One region of the Pelorhabdus rhamnosifermentans genome, then DNA from elsewhere that is predicted to be linked to it. Evidence: riboswitches for the same ligand, from Rfam matches in the RefSeq annotation. Region 1 holds a riboswitch; the other holds the start of a gene.
What was found. A riboswitch is a leader RNA that binds a small molecule or an ion and turns the genes downstream of it on or off. The one in region 1 is predicted to bind lysine.
Positions count from the first base shown of each region.

Region 2: it holds a riboswitch for lysine, as region 1 does, so the genes downstream of both, dapB (4-hydroxy-tetrahydrodipicolinate reductase) here and lysA (diaminopimelate decarboxylase) in region 1, are expected to answer to the same signal.

Region 1 covers NZ_JAHGVE010000026.1:33,676-41,653, reverse strand. The annotation lists gene Ga0466249_RS21475 (aldo/keto reductase) at 1-744, opposite strand, end outside; RNA gene ssrS (6S RNA) at 809-982, opposite strand; gene Ga0466249_RS21465 (inorganic phosphate transporter) at 1,087-2,082, opposite strand; gene Ga0466249_RS21460 (DUF47 domain-containing protein) at 2,075-2,704, opposite strand; gene Ga0466249_RS21455 (phosphate--AMP phosphotransferase) at 2,796-4,295, opposite strand; gene lysA (diaminopimelate decarboxylase) at 4,507-5,790, opposite strand; lysine riboswitch at 5,879-6,048, opposite strand; gene hsp18 (heat shock protein Hsp18) at 6,303-6,746, shown strand; gene Ga0466249_RS21440 (amidohydrolase) at 6,801-7,978, opposite strand, start outside.
Region 2 covers NZ_JAHGVE010000012.1:59,964-67,941, forward strand. The annotation lists gene Ga0466249_RS14875 (ribonuclease J) at 1-812, opposite strand, end outside; gene dapA (4-hydroxy-tetrahydrodipicolinate synthase) at 1,097-1,978, opposite strand; gene dapG (aspartate kinase) at 2,013-3,233, opposite strand; gene Ga0466249_RS14890 (aspartate-semialdehyde dehydrogenase) at 3,246-4,277, opposite strand; gene dapB (4-hydroxy-tetrahydrodipicolinate reductase) at 4,343-5,143, opposite strand; lysine riboswitch at 5,257-5,433, opposite strand; gene Ga0466249_RS14900 (general stress protein) at 5,542-6,219, opposite strand; gene Ga0466249_RS14905 (YlmC/YmxH family sporulation protein) at 6,305-6,595, opposite strand; gene Ga0466249_RS14910 (hypothetical protein) at 6,608-6,919, opposite strand; gene dut (dUTP diphosphatase) at 6,987-7,433, opposite strand; gene Ga0466249_RS14920 (M16 family metallopeptidase) at 7,450-7,978, opposite strand, start outside.

The DNA.
Region 1 (7,978 bases):
GGATAACAAAGCCACTTCCACTGGCGTAAGTGGCTGATAATCAGTTAAGGCCGCAAAATTTTCCTGAACTTGCTCTACTGAATCCATACCAGGAATGGCAGCCGTAATGTCATGCGATAAAATCCACTTGAGTGCCAGATCGGTATGTGTAATTTGCCCACCACCGAGTGGCTTCATAACAATGATACCCAAATCTAGCTTTTTAGCTAAGGGAAACAGTTCCTTTAAAGGATCTTGTTCAATAAAGTTAAACGGCACCTGCACCGTACTAAAATGCCCCGTCTGAATGGCTTCTATAAGCAGTGGAACACTATGTCCTGTTACACCGATGTGACCAATCTTGTGTTGTGCCTTAGCTTCAATGAGCGCTTCCAGTGCTCCGTCTGGTGCGAGTACAGCATCAAGGTCCTCGCGCGTCTTAATATTATGTATTTGATACAAATCAATATAATCCATCTTAAGTGTAGCCAAACTTAAATCAATGTCTTTCGCCATGCTAACCTTATCGCGAGCCATACTTTTCGTTGCCAAATAAAATTCTGATCGTCTATTTGCTAAGTACCGACCAATTTTTTCTTCGCTATCCGTATAAGCTCTGGCTGTATCGATAAAATTAATTCCCTTCTGAAGCACAGCATCTAATACAGAACTGGCTTCTTCCATGGTACAGCGCTGCAATGGCAATCCGCCAAAACTAATGGCAGTAACAGATAAATCCGTTCGACCAAGTCTTCTTTTTAACAACACTTCAGCCCCCCTATAAAAAATAAACTCAAAAAGCAGAGGCAATTGCCTCTGCTTTTTGAAAGAAGAACCCATGATACCGTCCCTCCATATGTTCAAAGCCCGCTCTCGCAGGTGGGTGTCCCCGTTAGGCTTTTGTTGTCCCTTCCACGAGGGCTGAACAGCGATCCTAACTTTAAACTCCCGTACATGTTGCATAGGTTGAACATATTGGAGGTTACGCACACCTCAGGAAACTTATTGATTACATGATATCATGAATAAGAAGCAAAAGCAATAGCTCATTGCATTAAAAACAGAAAATTTTCATTTCACTATACAAATCTTTTTTAACGGTACCCATTAAGGCCACATAATCATCACAAGCTGATAAATACAAGCGCTTGTTAGAGCGCTTAGCGGAATAGTTAGAACCCAAGCCACCAGCATTTGCCTAGCCACAGTCCAACGAACGGCGTGAATGCGTTTGGCTGAACCCACTCCCATGATTGATCCTGCCACAACATGAGTTGTACTAACAGGTAAATTCAATAACGTCGAAGAAAAAATGACTGTCGCTGAGTTAAGATCGGCAGAAAACCCGTTAATCGGCTCCATTTTAAAAATTCGACCGCCCATAGTTTTAATAATTTTCCAACCACCAATAGCCGTACCAGAAGCCATAGCAGTTGCACAAACAAGTTTCACCCATGTAGGAACTTCTAAAGCGGGTATATAGCCAGCGCTAAGCAAGGCTAAGGTAATGATGCCCATAGATTTCTGAGCATCATTAGACCCATGAGAAAAAGACATGAGGCCTGCCGAAATCAGTTGCATCCGTTTAAAACCCGTATTAAGCTTTGAAGGCGAAAAACGCCCAAATCCCCATAGCATAAGTATCATAATAGCATAACCTGTAATAAGAGCCACAATAGGGGACAGCACCAATGAAAGAACAATCTTCTCAATTCCTGCAAAATTCAAATTACTAGGTCCAACACTCACTAAAACAGATCCCATTAATCCGCCAATTAAGGCATGTGAAGAACTACTAGGAATAGCATACCACCAAGTAACAAGATTCCAAATAATTGCTGCTGCCAAAGCCGTAACAATCATAGGCTGAGTAACAACTGCAGCTGAACGAACAATATCGCCGCCAATTGTTTTGGCCACACCTGTACTAAACATAGCACCGCCAAAATTTAAAACAGCTGACATTAAAATAGCCTGACTTGGCGCAAGCGCCCGCGTAGAAACAGATGTAGCAATGGCATTGGCTGTATCATGAAATCCGTTAATATAATCAAAAACAAGTGCAAAAGCAACAACAACAAAGACAATCGACATATCAGGCATATTTTAGCAGAACTCCCTTGAGTAGATCAGCAACACCTTCGCAGTCATCTAACGCATCTTCAAGCAGCATTAAAATCTCTTTCCATTTAATTAATTCAATCGGATCCTTGCACTCGCGAAAGAGCTTGGCCATTTCCTGACGATACAAACGGTCACCCTTGGATTCAGTATCAACAATCCGGGCACAACGCGCCTCAAGCTTCAGACGCTTCTTTTTCATATCAGGTAAATAGGAACAGGCCTTTTCCAATTGTCGAGCACTCTTTACGACGAGTGATGCAAGTTCTATCGCCCCAGCAGAAGCCGCACCTGCATTGTAAAGTGTCATGCGCTCGGCAATGCCTTGAACGCCATCAATAACATCATCAATTTTTTGTGCTAATGCGTAAATATCTTCACGATCAAGGGGTGTAATAAAAGTATCATTTAAACGACTAATAATTTTATCCGTGATTTTATCTGCATCTTTTTCAAGCACATCGACCTTTGTAAATAATTCCTCCACATTTGCCGGTTCATTCATCGCTTCAAACAGCAAATCGGCACTCTCTCGAACAATTGCCGTTAATTCAGAAATATATTGATAAAACGCTTCGTCACTGGGTTTGAGTCGCAATCCCATTGTTGTCCCCCCTCAAAATCTACCTACTTGATTATATCTTATATGAACGCTTCTTGTCGAATAAAGTTAACAATTTTTTTATTATTCTCTTCTATTGAAGAAATTTTTCTACGTCTTTAATGATCGTCTTCAACACCTTTAGCCGTGCATAAGATTTGCAATTTGCTTCGACAATCGTCCAAGGAGCATAGGTTGTACTCGTTCGAAAAAACATCTCATCTATTGCCTCTTCATATTGTGCCCATTTTTCACGATTTCGCCAATCTTCGCCTGTAATTTTCCATTGCTTATCTGGATTTGAAAGACGTTCTGTAAAACGCCGTTGTTGTTCATCTTGATCAATATGTAGCCAAAGCTTCACAATCGTACCGCCATAATGAATCCACTGTTCTTCCATTTCATTCATTTCACGATACGCGCGGCGCCACTCTCCTTCTGTACAATACCCCTCTACCCTTTCTACAAGAACTCGACCATACCAACTGCGATCAAAAATAGCAATATGCCCCTGCTTGGGCATGGCACGCCAAAATCGCCACAAATAATGATGATTCAGTTCCTCATCATTCGGAGCCGAAATGGGAATGACCGTATACCCACGAGGATCCATATTTTGTGCTAGGCGCCTGATAGCCCCCCCTTTTCCTGCGGCATCCCAACCTTCAAGCACAACAAGGACAGGCATTTTTTTCTTATAAATAATATACTCTATTTCCCGAATACGTTTTTGATACATCTTAAGCTTTTCTTGATATTCGTCAGCGGAAACAGTAACAGATAAATCCACTTCACTCAACAATGAGCTTTTTAATGATTTAAGATCAACTAAAGACACAGCCGAAGCGATACTTGGCAATAGAGTGGACTCTTTTTTAGAAGACACTTTGGTAATTCTTGCTTCCAAAGCTTGTGCCACAGCTGTTAAAATTTTAACTGTAGCAAAACGCTTATCTGTCGCTTCAACAATCAGCCAGGGAGCAAAATCCGAATCGGTTTTTTCCATCATCTCTTCTACAGCACAACGATAGGCATCATAATCACGATGATGCGTCCAGTCTTCTTCCGTTACCCGCCAAGCGGTTGCTTCACTGGCAGAAAGTTTTTCTAAACGTTCTTTCTGCTCTTTGCGACTAATATGCAAAAAGAATTTGATGACGATCATTCCTTCGTCAACAAGCTGTCGCTCAAAAGAAGGAATTTCATGATAAGCATGATGCAATTCCTTCTCGGTGGCTTGCTTCTCCACTTTTTCCACAAGCACACGCTGATACCAACTTCGATCAAAAATAGCCATACGCCCCTTGGAAGGGATCTTCGTCCAAAACCGCCAAAAATAGGGTCGGACAGACTCTTCATCATTCGGCTCATGAATGGCAAACACCTGAACTCCACGGGGGTCAAGTGACTGGATAAGTTCATTAATTAATGTACCCTTTCCAGCGGCCTTCCAGCCTTCAAATACGATACTGACGGGAATGTTTAAATCTTTGGCCTGCCGCTGCAAAGCTCCAACATGCATGCGAAGTTCATCAATTACCTTTTTGTAATCCTCTTTGACCAGCTTCTTCTTCAAATCAACTTTTTCTAACACCTTTGCCCCGCCCTTCCAATTTGACAGTAAAACCATTTTAACAATGACTTAATCTAAGTTTAACACTTTTCGCCACTCTTCGGCATATAATATCATTGTAAGTAAGAATAATCTCTAGCTGACTTGACAAATGCAGGTACAGCGAAAAAAGCCAGAAGGAAGCAATAGTCTCAGCGCTTCCTTCTGGTTTTTTCTAATGCAAATAGCTATGTTATTTTTTCGCTGCTGCAGCCAAATTCGTAGTGACACAATCAAAATCTAGTGTGGCAAAATAGTCATTTAATGTTTCAGCACGACGAATCTGTTTCACACTGCCATCTGCTTGGAGCAGAAGTTCAGCTGAACGAAGCTTGCCATTATAATTAAAACCCATCGAATGCCCATGAGCCCCAGCATCATGAATAACAACAAGGTCACCGATCTCAATCTGTGGTAAAGAACGATCAATAGCAAATTTATCATTATTCTCGCAAAGAGATCCTGTCACATCATAAACATGATCACAAGGCTGGTTTTCTTTACCCATGACTGTGATGTGGTGGTAAGAACCATAAAGAGCGGGGCGCATTAAATTTGCCATACAAGCATCTAAGCCAATATAGTGCTTATAAATATTTTTTTCATGAATCACTCGCGATACAAGATAACCATAAGGACCTGTAATCATACGGCCACATTCCATCATTAATTTTAAAGGATGAAGACCCGCAGACTTAATTTTTAGTTCATAAGCCTCTTGAATCGCTTTACCGAGAAATTCCAAATCAACAGGCTGCTGAGCTAATTGGTAAGGAACTCCAATCCCGCCGCCCAAATTAATAAATTCCAATTTAATACCTAGTTTTTGATAAATTTCTACAGCCAAATCAAACATCATATTCGCTGTTCCCAACAGTCCTGCCGTATCAAGTTCGTTCGACACAACCATGGTATGAATACCAAAACGTTTTACGCCTTTATCACGAACGGTCTTATAAGCTTCAAAAATTTGTTCTTTCGTCAAACCATATTTTGCTTCTTCAGGATATCCGATAATACTATTGCCGCTTTCGACAAGCGGTCCAGGATTATAGCGAAAACAAATGAGTTGCGGCAGACCAACCTGCTCTTCTAAAAACTCAATATGCGTAATGTCATCTAAATTAATAATCGCTCCAAGCTCACAGGCCTTTTGAAATTCGCCATCCGGTGTATTATTAGATGTAAACATAATATTTTCGCCCGTAATACCCGCTTTCTCACATAAAATTAATTCAGCCAGAGAACTGCAATCACCACCAAGACCTTCTTGACGAAGTATTTCAAGAATGGCAGGATTCGGTGTAGCTTTTACGGCAAAATATTCTTTAAACGCAGGTGCCCATGAAAAAGCGTCAAGAAAGCGACGAACATTGTCACGAATAGCCTGCTCATCATAAATATGAAACGGTGTAGGAAAGGACTTAGTGATTTCTTCAATTTTCGCCTGGGAAAATGGTACTTTTTTTACAGACATAGATCTTGCCTCCTCTAAATTATCACTAAAAATAATAGAAACGGCTGCGAGATATTCTCGCAACCGCTTATCATCAAATTACCAAGCTTTGCAAGATAGCACTCCACCCCTTTTGGATGACAGTCAAGTACTTTTTCAGTAACCTAACCAACAATAATCCTTGTCAAAAATTATTGTTTCGGCGGATGTGCCTTTCTGTCCCTTCACCGTTGACCACTCCAGAACATACTCTTCACTAACCGCGCCTCTATCACAAATCATTATAGAATTATATATGTTGTAGTATATAGTTTTTTACCTATCCTTGTCAACTTATTTTTCATCATTTATCACAAAGACGATTGGACGACTACGGTAAAAAAAGAACTAGATATAGTTATCTAAATTAGAATATTAGGCCTAAATAACAAGTATTTATTATATTTGACCTTTTATAAAATTAGACTTTTATTGACCTTTATATTATACTTTAATTGTAAAAAAAACAGCTACATTTTAAGGAGGTTAAGGTTATGTTTGACATGGTTCCTTTTAACAGAAGTTCATTACCAACAAAGCGGGGTGACTATTTCAGTCATTTTCTTGACAACTTTTTTGATGAAGACTTTTTTGCTCCCTTGAGTCAATTCGGGTCCTCTTTCCGCGCAGATCTCAAAGAAACAACAGAAGCTTATCAAATTGAGGCTGATTTACCAGGTATCAAAAAAGATGCCATTGCCTTAAAATATGCTGACAGCTATTTAACGATTTCAGCAAAACGTGAAGATACTGTGGAAACGAATGAGGATAATTATGTACGACGTGAACGCAAATTCGGCCAATTTCAACGCAGCTTCTTCATTGATAATGTTGACGAAGATAAAATCTCCGCTGAATTCAATGACGGCGTACTCCTCATTACTTTACCAAAAAAAGATCCGTCACTTCACGAACCACACCAAATTCCTATTAAATAAAAAAGGTTAATAAAAAAGCAGGATACATTTCCTGCTTTTTTTGTTATTTTGCTATTATAAACTTTCATGACTCCGAATAATCTCATGATACAAAGCAGACAAAAACTCCGCACCATTTTGAATAACGCGTTCATCCACATCAAATTGTGAGTGATGATGGCCTCCATAAGTAGGTGTACCATAAACAGCAAACAATGCTTTGCCACCATGTGACTGCACACGGTCCATAAAGACAGTACAATCTTCTGAAGCATTAAGCGAAACTTCGGGCCATACCTTAAGAACAGATGGCAACTTTTCCGCAACCGTTGTAGCCAAATCAACGAGTTCGGGATCATTTTTTCCTGTTAATCCCGTTGCAGCCGGTTTGATGTCACATTCTAAATCATACATACTCGCCGCGCCAGCCAACACTTCTTTGGCTTTTTTCACCATATAGTCATTAATTTCATTCGTTTCGCCCCGGGTTTCCAACCAAAAATAGGCTTTGTCCGGAATAACATTCCAGGAATCACCAGCCTTAACAACACCTACATTAATCCGTGAAGCCCCGCTGCTATGACGAGCAATAGCATATAAATTCGTAATAGCCGCACAAGCACCAAGTAAGGCATTTTTTCCATCTTCAGGCCGAACAGCAGCATGCGCGGAACGTCCGGAAAAGGTGACTTCAAATCGGGAAAGTGCCAAAAAGCTGTGCACATTGACGGCAATATGACCCGTTTGAGTAATATTGAGTCCCACATGTCCTCCAAAAAGATAGTCTAAGTCATCAACGACTCCTTTTTCGGCCATAGCCAAAGCACCTGACATATTTTCTTCATTAGGCTGGAAGATAAACTTAATTTTACCTTGAATTTTATCGCGATTATCACTAAAATACTTTGCTAATAATAATCCCATGGCTGTATGGACATCATGACCGCACAAATGAGCATATCCCTGCTCATTTGATAAGAACCCTTCCACAAAAGGTCGATGGTTGTCACTCGTAGATTCAGTCACATCATTCGAGTCAATATCAAACCGAAAACCGATAGTCGGACCAGGCTTTGGTCCCAAAATTGTAGCCACAACTCCAGTAAAACCGCCAGCTGCCTTGGCCACATAGTCTGCTATTGCACCTGCTGCAATAGCCCGCTTGGACTCCCGCTTCAATGTCGCTTCATCAGGCGGAAGCAATTGATGATCAGTCGCAATAATATCCCTGCCAAGTTTAAGATCATAACCCC
Region 2 (7,978 bases), on a different contig from region 1:
ATATAGCCAAGCTCTGAAGCAATACTAACAACATTTACCATACTGCGACCTAAAATAGCTACTTTACGTTTGAATTTACAAGCCATATCAATGGCCTGCTGCAAACGATGAATGTTGGATGAGAAACTGGCAATAATAATGCGCCCCTTGGCATTGCGGAACGTATCATCAAAAGATGCCCCTACACTGCGTTCACTCTTGGTATAACCAGGACGTTCAGCATTGGTACTATCTGCAAGCATAACAAGCACGCCTTGGTCACCTAACTCGGCAAAGCGGTGAAAATCAGTAACCTTACCGTCAATAGGCGTTTGATCCAATTTAAAGTCACCTGTATGGACAATAGTTCCAATTGGAGTTTGAATGGACAAAGCAACAGCATCGGCAATGCTGTGGCTAACATGAATAAAGCCAATTTTAAATGCACCCACTTGAATTTGATCGCCTGCTTTGACAGGATTCAAATTAACAGGGGATACATTATTTTCTTTTAGGCGACCCTGAAGTATTCCTAATGTCAACTTTGTCCCATATACAGGAACATTAAGTTGTTTAAGTACATAAGGAAGAGCGCCAATATGGTCCTCATGACCATGCGTCAAGATAATGGCCTTCACCATATCCTGATTTTCAATTAAATAAGAAATATCCGGGATAACTAAATCAATCCCAAGCATATCATCTTCCGGAAACATCAGACCCGAATCAATGACAATTATTTCGTCACCATAACGAATAACAGTCATGTTCTTGCCGATTTCTCCCATCCCGCCTAGCGGAATAATCTGAATTTTTTGTGGCATTTTAGTCAAAAAAATATACACCTCCACGCTACTGCCTTCCGAGCAGTAGACATAATATAATCTTAAATATTCTATATTTGCCGATACTTTTGTCCGCTCTCTCATCGGTACAAGCCGTTCACTCATGCATAAACAACAACTGCCGAACCAATTACTTCCTACCTCATTATATACTATTTATGAGAAGGCAACAAGTAATAAATAAAAGCCTAAGAATATTATGTGCAGTTTCCAAATGGGAAATACAAAAGCCTGTCACGAAAGTGACAGGCGAAATAAATTAAGTCGGGAAATTAAATCGCTGGAATAAGCTGCAGGACCTCCTGAATTTTTGCCGTTTCCTGTTCTGTAGCATTCACTAAAGGTAACCGGAAAGGACCGGCATTAAGACCAAGCAAATTAACAGCCGTTTTCACTGGAATCGGATTCGTCGTAATAAACAGGCCCTTAAATACAGGCAACAGAGCCAAATGGAGCTTTGCCGCTGTCTTAATATCTCCAGCCAAAAAGGCCTCAATCATCCGTTTCATAGCATTGCCTGCTACATGAGCGGCAACACTTACAATGCCTTGTGCTCCAATGGCAAGGCTGGGAAGTGTCAAGGAGTCATCGCCACTATAAACCATAAAATCAGGTGATGTTCCGCGAATAATTTCAGCAAATTGCTCTAACTGACCACTTGATTCTTTAACTGCAACAATATTGTCAATTTCAGACAAACGAATAATTGTCGAAGGTAAAATATTGGATGCCGTACGGCCTGGAACATTATAAATAACGGCCGGCAAAGATATGCTTTGCGCAATGGTTTTAAAATGCTGATAGAACCCTTCCTGCGGCGGTTTATTATAATAAGGTCCCACAAGAAGCACCCCATGAACTCCCGTTTTTTCAGCTGCTCTAGTCATTTCAACCGAGGCTAGAGTATCATTGGAACCTGTTCCTGCAATAATGGTAGCTTTATTTCCAACTTTCTTGACAATCACTCGAAACAGCTCCAGTTTTTCTTCTTTATTCATGGTAGCTGCCTCGCCTGTACTCCCTGCAACAACTAAGCCATCTGAACCGTTTTGTATGAGATGTTCAGCTAATTTCGCCGCGGCTTCGTAGTTAACTGTTCCGTCTTGATGAAAAGGAGTCACCATGGCAGTTAATATCCGACCAAATGATTTCATTTTTTTCTCCTCCTAATTTGTTGCAAAATAAAAGTTAATCTGCTAATCCGAACCGGCCGTGAAGAGCAAGCAATGCTGTTTTTACATCTGCTTGATGAATCAGCGCTGATATGGATGTATGAGAATCAACAGTTTGTAGTATTTCCACATGACTACACGTTAAGGCATCAACAAAGCTTGCCATCACACCTGGTACTTCACGCATGCCACCGCCCACAACAGAAACCTTGGCACAGTCTGGCAATAGCGTCACAGGAAAACCTAATTTAACTAATTTTTCTTCAGCGAGAGATGCTACTTCCGCGTTCACAGTAAACATAATTTGACCTGGATGAACATTAATCAAATCCACACTAATATTATTATTAGCCATAGCATGAAACACTTGTGATGCCGTTTGATGCGAAGCAGTCGATTCTACTTGAAGCGCTATTTGCACGATTTTTTCCAAATAAGTCACACCTGTTGCAATACGATCTGTTACAAGCGATGCTTCGCTATCACTTGTAGCCGGACTGGTAATCAAGGTTCCCGGAGCATCGCTAAAGGTTGATTTCACTATAAGAGGAATATTTTTTTGCATCGCAATTTCTACGGCACGCGGATGAATGACTTTGGCACCTTGATGAGCCATCTGGCAAACCTCACTATAGCTAATACAGTCCAGAATACGTGCATCTTCTACAATACGAGGATCAGCCGTCATAATACCGTCCACATCTGTATAGATTTCTACTGCTTCTGCATTTAAAGCTGCTCCTAAAGCTGCTCCTGTTGTATCACTGCCACCCCGGCCAAGCGTGGTAAAATCACCATCCACTGTTACGCCTTGGAAACCGCAGACAACAGGAACACGGCCCGCTTGAAGCAAATGGAGAATTTTAGAAGAATCAATCTTAATGATTCGGGCATTTGTAAAGTGATTGTCCGTAATAATTCCTGCTTGACCGCCTGTAAGCATGGTTGCGGCTACACCAGCCCCTTGCAGCGTGGCTGCCATAACAGCAGCCGAAATAATTTCACCACAGCAAAGCAACGAGTCAATTTCCTTTTTTTCCGTCCGCTCATTCGTTTCCTTCAGTAATGAAAGAAGTGTATCTGTTGCATAGGGAGCCCCTTTTCGGCCCATAGCTGATACAACAACGACAGGTGTAAACCCCTCTTTTAGGGCTTGCTGGACTTTCTTGACAACTAATTGGCGCACTTCCTCCGTTGCAACAGAGGTACCACCAAATTTTTGGACAATTATCTGCATTGAACACACACCTCAGACTAATTGATGTTGAATCATATACTCAGCAATTTGCAGCGCGTTAAGTGCAGCACCTTTACGAATCTGATCACCTGTTACCCAAAGATTCAGACCATGTTGGACGGATCTATCAGGTCTTACGCGACCGACAAATACTTCATCCTTATTAGATGTAAAGAGCGGCATAGGATAAATTTGTTCAGCAGGATTATCTTCCACAATGACGCCGGGAAACTGAGCGAGTACTTCTTTGGCTTCTGCTGCTGAAAGAGGACCGGAGAGTTCAAGATTAATGGATTCAGAATGGCTGCGATACACTGGAACGCGAACTGTTGTTGCTGTTATCCCTATAGTATAGTCATTAAGAATCTTATGTGTTTCATGTACCATCTTCATTTCTTCCTTGGTATAATCATCCTCAACAAATACATCAATATGAGGCAATATATTAAAAGCAATCTGATAATGTTTTGGTAGTGATGCACTAGGCAAAATATTCGCTTCGACAGGGCGATTTTCTAGGACAGCTTTCGTTTGTTCTGTTAATTCGTTGATGCCTTCTTTTCCTGCGCCAGACACTGCCTGATAAGTCGAAACAACAATCCTTTTAATTTTCACTTTATCATAAATTGGTTTTAAGGCCATTAACATAATAATGGTGGAACAATTCGGATTAGCAATAATACCTTGATGTGCAGCGATAGCTTCAGGATTGACTTCTGGAACAATGAGCGGCACATTCGGGTCCATACGAAAAGCACTAGAATTATCAATAACAACAGCGCCAGCTTTTACAGCAGCTGGAGCAAAAGTTTTACTGGCTGATCCGCCGGCAAACAAAGCAATATCAATATCTTTAAAAGACTCTGTTGTGGCTTCTTCTACGGTATAAGTTTTTCCCATAAAGTCGATTTCTTTACCAGCCGAACGTTTCGATGCTAATAATTTTAAGTTCTCAAAAGGAAATTTACGTTCTTCAATTAATGTTAAGAACTCCTGTCCCACTGCGCCTGTTGCACCAAGAATAGCTACATTGGATTTTTTCATCATGTCACTCTCCACATCTCAAAATTTAATCATGCTTCTTATTTATGTTTATCAGTTCAATCGCATTAATCTAAAAGATTTTCCAGTCCACACATAAGGCCCTGGATAGAGGATGCCTTGCGACAAGCAAGCGTTACGCCAGGCATAAATGATTCCCTTGAAATGGAATCATGACGAATCGTCAAGGTTTGACCTAAGCCACCAAAAATCACTTCTTGGTTGGCTACATAACCAGGTAAACGCACACTATGTATAGGAATACCTGCAAAATTCCCACCCCGACTACCAGGTAGCTTTTCTTTTTCATCAGGATGACCTTGGCGCAGAGTACCACGTACTTCAGCAATCAATTCAGCTGTACGCAGCGCCGTTCCAGACGGAGCATCCAATTTTTGATCGTGATGAAGCTCAATAATTTCAACATGTGGTAAATATTTGGCCGCCTGAACGGACATTTGCATGAGCAAAATGGCCCCAATGGCAAAATTAGGCGCAATCAAAGCCCTTCCTTGTAATTTCTGACATAATTCTTTTACTTCTGCAACATCTTGCGTTGAAAGACCAGTTGTTCCTACGATAGGACATACGCCTTGCTGCAGAGCCAAGCGAATGTTTTTCATAACAGAACTGGGACTGGTAAAATCGACCATGACTTCAGCATGACTTGCTTTTATAACCTCAACGAGATCAGTACCAATTTTAATACCAACCGCAGCTTTTCCAATTACTGTACCCACATCTGTTCCTGCATTTTTTACATCCACGGCGCCTACTAATTCAAGTGCATCGTCATTAAGGACTGCCCTCATAACTTCTTGGCCCATGCGTCCACATGCACCACTTACCATAACCTTTACTTTATTCATAATTCACCTCCATAGAATAAAAAATCAGCCAGTTACATGCACCGGCTGATTATTTTTCGAAACACTATAAAGCAACAAAACAACAATCACAAGGAACTGTGTTTTTTGCCTCTGCTGAACATAGCGCTCCACCAAAACAATCATTGGTGACAGTCTCATACCTGTTCGGTATAAAACCAGTATGGCAAATTTGGTATTTACGCACACTTCGGCAATGAACCCTTTCCTTTCAGATCATAGATACCACTCTTCCTGAAAGTACTGATGTTCCCTGCACCTCTATATCATAGACAATAAAGCAATTATTTAATTATCAACATCTTACACTATTCCTATGCAAAATGTCAATCAATTTAGAACAATTAAGCTAAATAATTGAAAAGTCGGGAAAACCCGACTTAAGCAAGAGCATGAGTTTTGACTTCATTGGCACCATTTTGCGTAAAAATTGTCGAAGCTTGACTTACTTTGCTATTATCGGTGCGAACCATGGCCACGATTTCGCCTCGTGCCACTTTTTCCTCATAACGTTTACTGTCTTCAGCAGGGATACCATAATCAATTAATCCACCAGCAACACCACCTGCCACTGCACCGCTTAAAGCCGCTGCAATCGGTCCAGCTGCCGCAATCGGTCCAATGCCAGGAATGGCCAAGGCCCCTGCCCCTACAAGCAGTCCGCCAATGCCGCCAAGCGTTCCGCCTGCTACAGCACCATCTGTTACATCATCGTTATAGTAGGTTGTATCTGATTCATCTGTGTTATGAGCGCCTTTTTTGGCTACAACATTAATTTCTTCTGTTGTAAAACCTTGTTGCCGCAGTTGATTAACAGCTTGATCTGCTTGACGGCGTTCCGTAAATGAAGCGACAACCATGCTAACTGCAGTTGCTGCCGATCCGCCGCTTTGTTGCGTTGCTTTCGCACTCGTCGCGGTTGCTTGTGGAGCCGCAGATTGCGGCGCCATCTGCCCTTGTTGCATACCTGTCTGACTCGAAGTAGATGATTGTACCGCACTATAGGCAGAAGCAATGTTATTGTTGGATTGTGCTGAATTGGATGGTTTATTTTCCATTCTGAAGCCTCCTCTATTTTCATGATCATTGAATAGGGTTCTTCAGATAATTTCTCCAAAATCAGCAATGAATATTCATTAAAATTTAATTTGATTCATTGAGCGGACGAGAACTCATAAGTAAGCCTTTTTCACTTCCTTGTTCATAATCAACTAAAATAAAATCTTGACCAATGCGTTTAATGGCTTGCCATGGAATGGAGGATGGGCGATTTTCATGAAAAAATCGCCAAAAATCCAAGCGGTTCGGTAATAATAAAGCAGCTATTTTACCATTTTTTCCGTCAAAAACCAATTCGCATTCATCAATAATGCCAATTCGAGCACCATCAGCTAAATTGATCACTTCTTTACCTGTTAAATCATGCAAACGCATAAATTCACCTTCTTAATCTTTATAAAAGATGGAAAAGACAAAGGGTTGAATGAGCGTAATAATGAGTGAAATCAAGGCAAGCGGGTCTACAGACACAGCTAGACAGGTCAGTTTCTCAGGAACATCTACTTTTAAAAATGATACAAGTAAAATAAGAGATAAATATATTCCGCCTGCCGTCGATACAAGATCTGTAAGAGCGGTCGACACAGGAGATGCCTGAGTTTGTGACAATTCTGACGACTGACGCAAAACCTTGATTCTAAGCCGAAGGGATAAGGAAAAAAACAGACATAATATGAGCAGCAATATAAGCTCATGCATAAGCCCCTCTCCTCCATTCTATCATTACCTTATGCACGCACTCATTATTTATGAAAAAATAATAGCATTATTGCCCCGTACTGCCAAATCCCCCTTGACGCTTATCTGTAGCATCATCATCGTCAGTAAGTAAAAATGAATAGAAAATACCTTGAGCAATCCGCGTATGAGCCGATAAAACAATCGTTTCCGCTCCAAAATTGAAAAGTGCTACAAAAATATGACCTTCATTATCAGGATTGTTATAGTAATCAGAATCAACGATTCCTTGACTATTAACGAGACACAAGTGTTTTTTGACAGCAAGCGATGAACGAATATGAATACCTAAATATTCATTGCTTTGCATATAGGCTTTCAGCCCTGTTGGAACAAGAGTCACTTCATTTGGTTTTAGACTCACCTCGGTGATTGTGGCAAGATCATAGCCAGCGCTATGGGCTGTGTTGCGCTTCGGTAAAGGTAAATTTTGCTTGGCATAAGCCTCAATCCAAGCAAAGCCGCGTTTTTTCATTATAGTTCTTCCTCCTCTATAAAACAATCACTTTATTACTATCCTTTTCTTTCAAGGGACCAATCGCCGTATAAGACAAAGTCTGCTTACGCATCATGTGCGCAATAAGACCTTCAATCTGCTCGATTGTCACGTCATTAATTTTACTCACAACCTCATTGAGCGGTACAAATCGCTTCATTGTTAATTCATTGCGGCCAATACGCGACATCCGACTACCAGAACTCTCTAGTCCAAGTAATAAAGTTCCTTTTAATTGTTCTTTGCTTTTCGTAAGCTCTTTGAGTAAAATCCCTTCGCTACGCACTTTACGGAGATTTTCTAAAATAAGATCCAATACATGCTGCGCATTGCCTGGCCGAGTACCAGCATAAATCGTCCAAAGTCCGCTGTCACTATAATTCGTCGGATAAGAATAGACAGAATAAGCCAATCCCTTATCTTCTCGTATGGATTGAAATAAGCGTGAACTCATCGATCCGCCCAAAATATTATTTAGCACATAGACACCGTAAATATCGGGGGAATCAAAAGCAACACTATCT